Regions from separate parts of the Microbacterium sp. NPDC087592 genome, predicted to be linked through region 2. Evidence: predicted binding sites of a transcription regulator. Region 2 holds the regulator's gene; the other holds the start of a gene.

Region 1 (2,464 bases), on a different contig from region 2:
TGCTCACGGGCCGGTCAACCCGCAGGTCGCCTTGCAGATGGCAGACGGCGTGCGCCGCGTCGTGAACGTAGACGGAGTCCCGGCTGACGTCGGGGTCTCGACGACCGGCATCGCCGGCCCGGATTCCCCCGACGGCCAGCCGGTGGGAACGGTGCACGTCGGGATCGTGACGCCCGACGGCTCGTCGACGAAGGCGCTGCACCTGCAGGGTGACCGTGATTCGATCCGCGCTCTGACGGTGGTGGCGGCTCTCCAAACATTGCTCGAGTTCGTCCAGGAATAGTGACGGTCCGATGTCGGTTATTACGGATGTGCTCACATTCAAACCACAGAGTGCAGGGGTAGATTTCGGGCAGGTCAGGGGTACTAGACTGGCTGTCTCATCGGGGGAGACCTCGAACGATCACATGGGGAGGAGGTTCCGATGATTCTTGTACGACAGGAAATCGGCGATGTGCTGAGGGACTTCCGCCTGCAGAAGGGGCGCACGCTCCGGCAGGTCGCGAGCAAAGCGTCGGTGGCGCTCGGCTACCTCAGTGAGGTCGAGCGGGGCCAGAAGGAGGCGTCGAGCGAGATCCTCGCATCCGTCGCCGATGCTCTCGACGTGCCCATCTCGACGATCATGCGTGAGGTCGGGGACCGTATCTCTGTACTCGAGGGCATTCAGGTCTTCCCGGATGTCGTTCCGGACGACCTCGTCGCGTCGGTCGAGCCTCAGCTCTCGCTGCACTGAGCTTCGCATGCGGGTGAGCGATGCGTCGTAGCGAGTTCCTTCGCGCCGTCGACACCGAGTTCCAGGCGCGAGCCTCGTCATTGGTGAACGACCTCGGGCTTTCAGCCTTGCGTGGCCGTACGGCGCTCGAAGCTCTGGAAGACGGCACGCCGCCGCGGGAGATCTGGTTGGCGCTCTGCGCAGAGATGGATGTTCCGGAGAACCGTCGGCACGGCGTCGGACGGCAGGAGCCGCGAGGGCGTTGAGCCCTGGAGGGTGTCCGCAGGTTACGGGACACGACCTGTGATGATCGGCGTGTCGTCGAAGATCTGTTCGAAGCGGGCGTAGTCTTCTGCACAAGTGGTTCAGGGAATCTGTTCTCCACGGTATGCGAGCTCTCGGCGTCGATGTCGGTGGCCTCTCCTACGGTGGAAACAAGCCGAAGAGCCATTACGCCTTGTCGGAGAGTTCCTCCCAACCGGGAGAGCCGCGACAGCCTACAGGCGGCACCACGCGCGCAGAAGGAGCAGACCATGCCATCACCCGCCGACCGCGAGAAGTCCCTCGAGACCGCACTCGCCCAGATCGATCGTCAGTTCGGAAAGGGCTCGGTCATGCGGCTGGGCAGCGATGAGCGCGCCCCCGTGGCCGTCATCCCTACCGGCTCCATCGCCCTCGACGTCGCCCTCGGCGTCGGAGGTCTCCCGCGTGGCCGCATCGTCGAGATCTACGGACCTGAGTCCTCGGGTAAGACGACGCTGACATTGCACGCGATCGCGAACGCGCAGCGTGGCGGTGGCATCGCAGCCTTCATCGATGCCGAGCACGCGCTCGACCCCGACTACGCGGCGAAGCTCGGCGTCGATATCGACGCGCTTCTCGTCTCTCAGCCCGACACCGGCGAGCAGGCGCTCGAGATCGCCGACATGCTCGTGCGTTCCGGTGCCATCGACCTCATCGTCATCGACTCCGTCGCGGCGCTCGTGCCTCGTGCGGAGATCGAGGGCGAGATGGGTGACTCGCATGTGGGCCTGCAGGCACGTCTCATGTCGCAGGCGCTGCGCAAGCTCACCGGTGGTCTGAGCCAGACGAACACGACCATGATCTTCATCAACCAGCTCCGCGAGAAGATCGGTGTCTTCTTCGGATCACCCGAGACGACCGCCGGTGGTAAGGCGCTGAAGTTCTACGCCTCTGTCCGCATGGACATCCGCCGTATCGAGACGCTGAAGGACGGCACCGACGCGGTAGGAAACCGCACCAGGGTCAAGGTCGTGAAGAACAAGATGGCCCCGCCCTTCAAGCAGGCGGAGTTCGACATCCTCTACGGTGTCGGTATCTCTCGCGAGGGCAGCCTGATCGACTTCGGCGTCGAACACGCCATCGTGAAGAAGTCGGGCTCGTGGTACACCTACGATGGCGACCAGCTGGGGCAGGGCAAGGAGAACGCACGGACTTTCCTGCTCAACAACCCCGACATCGCGCTGGCGATCGAGACGCAGATCAAGCAGAAGCTCGGCATCGGCGGACCAGCCGCCGTGCCTGCTGCAGCAGACGAGCTCGCTGAGCGTCGTCCGGCCTGATGAGTGACACTCGTGGGGGCGATCCCGACCGGATCGCCCCCATCATTCCGCTCTTCGGACACGCCGTGAAGAAGGCCGAGCCGCTTGCTGTCGCTCCTGGCGGCGATGACCTCTCAGACGACTCTTCCGCGGGCCCCGGTGACGCAGGCCAGTGGCGGTCCACATGGGA
Region 2 (2,464 bases):
AAAGCCGTGCGCCCGGGGCCGCCGAAGGCCTGCAGGATGTGCTGGAGCACCTCGTTCGAGCCGTTGCCCGCCCAGATCTGCTCCGGGGTGAGGCCGTGACCCAGATACTCTGCGAACGACTCGCGAAGAGTGGTGAACTCCCGGTCGGGATAACGGTTCACATCACGGATCGCGAGCGCGATGTCGTCGAGGATGTCGCTCGCCACCGCGTCCGGAATGGGATGCGTGTTCTCGTTCACGTTGAGGGCGATCGGGAGCGGTGCCTGAGGAGCGCCGTACGGAGTCAGTCCGCGAAGATCGTCGCGTAGCGGGAGATCGTTGAGGGAGAGGGTCACCCTTCCAATGTTAAGCGGCACCCCGAGTCGATGACGCAAAGTTGCCGCAGCTCGGGCGCGACGGGATCAATCCACGTACTGGGCCGGGATGGCGAGCGTCTGGCCGATCTGGAGCTCACCGCCACGCAGCAGGTTCATGCGGCTGATCTCACCGATGACGTCGCGCGGGTCGGCACCGGGGGCGACACCGGTGGCGATCGACCAGAGAGTGTCACCGGGCATGACGGTCACGGTCTCGACGCTGACGGCTGCCGTGTCTGCGCCCGAGGCGATCGCACTGCCACCGCTGAGTGCGGCGAAGGCGATGCCGATCGCGAGCGGCACGGAGGCGAACCCCAGCAGCACGGCGCGACCGCGCGTGGTCAGACGGAGTCGCGTCGCAGGACGGGTCGACGCCGGAATGACTGCCGCGGTGCTGAAGCCGATGCTGCTCATGTGGTGCTCCTTAGCCTGTCCCGGAGCGGTGAAGCTGCCGGGGAAGTTGGCGTAGCGTTCGCATTCCCGCCTCGGCCGGGAGCCGTGAATGCGAAGCTACGTACCGAAGATATCTTCGAGTTCGAACATCTGTCAAGTTGTCTTCGAAACCGGATGCACGATTCTGCCGACACGCTCGAACAGATCTTCCAGATCGGGCCGTTTCTCGGATACGGTTTCGATGAGAACACCACACCACGGGCCTCCGACATTCGAAGAGCGACGTCGGAACACCGCACTTAAGGAGCACCATGAGCGAGAACTCGGCCCCCGAGTCGGAGGCACCGCGGACGCGACGCCGCAAGAGCCTGAGCCCCAAGCAGATGGCGATCCTCGAGGTCATCCAGAACTCCATCGCTCATCACGGCTACCCGCCGAGCATGCGGGAGATCGGAGACGCCGTCGGCCTGAAGTCGCTGTCGAGCGTGACCCACCAACTCGGTCAGCTCGAACTGAGCGGCTACCTGCGACGCGACCCCGGCAAGACCCGTGCCATGGAGGTCCTGATCGATCTCCCCGGCGCCAGCGGCGAGAACCCCGCCGACGTTGCGACTCCGGTCGGCGACGCGGCGCTCGTGCCCCTGGTCGGTCGCATCGCCGCCGGCGTGCCGATCACCGCCGATCAGCAGGTGGAGGAGATCTTCCCTCTCCCCCGGCAACTGGTGGGCAAGGGAGACCTCTTCATGCTCAAGGTCTCGGGCGAGTCGATGATCGACGCCGCGATCTGCGACGGCGACTGGGTCGTCGTGCGCTCGCAGAACAATGCGGAGAACGGCGAGATCGTGGCCGCGATGCTTGACGGCGAGGCCACGGTCAAGGTGCTGCGCCGTCGCGACGGCCACACCTGGCTCCTCCCCCGAAACTCCTCTTTCGAGCCCATCCTCGGCGATGAGTCCGTGGTGCTCGGCAAGGTCGTGGCGGTGCTGCGCGCCGTCTGACGTCAGCCATAGGCTCGATGCATGTCGTCGCCTCACGGTTCCTGGCCCTCTCCGTTCTCCGCAGCCTCCGTCGCGGCATCCTCCCCGCGCATCGACGGGGCGCGCTTCGTCGGCTCCGAGATCTGGTGGGGAGAATCCGTGCCCGCCGAGAAGGGGCGGGTCACGGTGCGGAGCTCTTCCGGAGCCGAGATCCTCCCCTCCCCCTGGGGAGCTCGCTCCCGGGTGCACGAGTATGGCGGTGGGGCATGGACCGTCGATCCCGCAGGCGTCCTGTACTTCGTCGATGCCGGCGATCAGCGCGTCCATCGACTGGTCGCCGGTGCCGAGCCCGTCCCGCTGACACCGGTGGGTCCCGCGCACGGCGGTCTGCGCGTGCAGGGAGGCCGTCTGCTCGCCGTGCGCGAAGATCTGTCGACCGCGCCGCATACCCGCGCGATCGTCGAGATCCCGATCGACGGTTCCGCCGCGGAAGACGCGTCCGGAGTTCGCGTGATCGCCGAGGGCGACGGCTTCTTCGCTCACCCCGCACTCTCGCCCGACGGCGGCCGCGTCGCCTGGATTAGCTGGAACCGCGGACGGATGCCCTGGGAGGCCGCGCACCTGCAGATCGCGCAGAGCGACGGCAGCGACGTGCACGAGATCCCCACTCGAGCGGCGTTGCAGCCCGAGTGGCTCAGCGAGACGGAGCTGATGTTCGCCGATGATCCGGACGACCGC

The links. Region 2 encodes LexA, which represses DNA repair genes until DNA is damaged. Its sites were predicted from a motif close to TCGAACANNTGTTCGA; they were not measured.
Region 1: a site for LexA is predicted at 1,034-1,049, ahead of recA (recombinase RecA). Genes of this name have one in related genera too.

What each region holds. Positions count from the first base shown of each region.
Region 1 covers NZ_JBIUWT010000003.1:252,122-254,585, forward strand. Annotated here, with positions in the region: gene ACIOTO_RS17535 (CinA family protein) at 1-283, shown strand, start outside; gene ACIOTO_RS17540 (helix-turn-helix domain-containing protein) at 425-733, shown strand; gene ACIOTO_RS17545 (DUF3046 domain-containing protein) at 754-978, shown strand; gene recA (recombinase RecA) at 1,246-2,295, shown strand.
Region 2 covers NZ_JBIUWT010000004.1:250,556-253,019, reverse strand. Annotated here, with positions in the region: gene ACIOTO_RS19435 (histidinol-phosphate transaminase) at 1-335, opposite strand, end outside; gene ACIOTO_RS19430 (LysM peptidoglycan-binding domain-containing protein) at 402-770, opposite strand; gene lexA (transcriptional repressor LexA) at 1,061-1,747, shown strand; gene ACIOTO_RS19420 (prolyl oligopeptidase family serine peptidase) at 1,769-2,464, shown strand, end outside.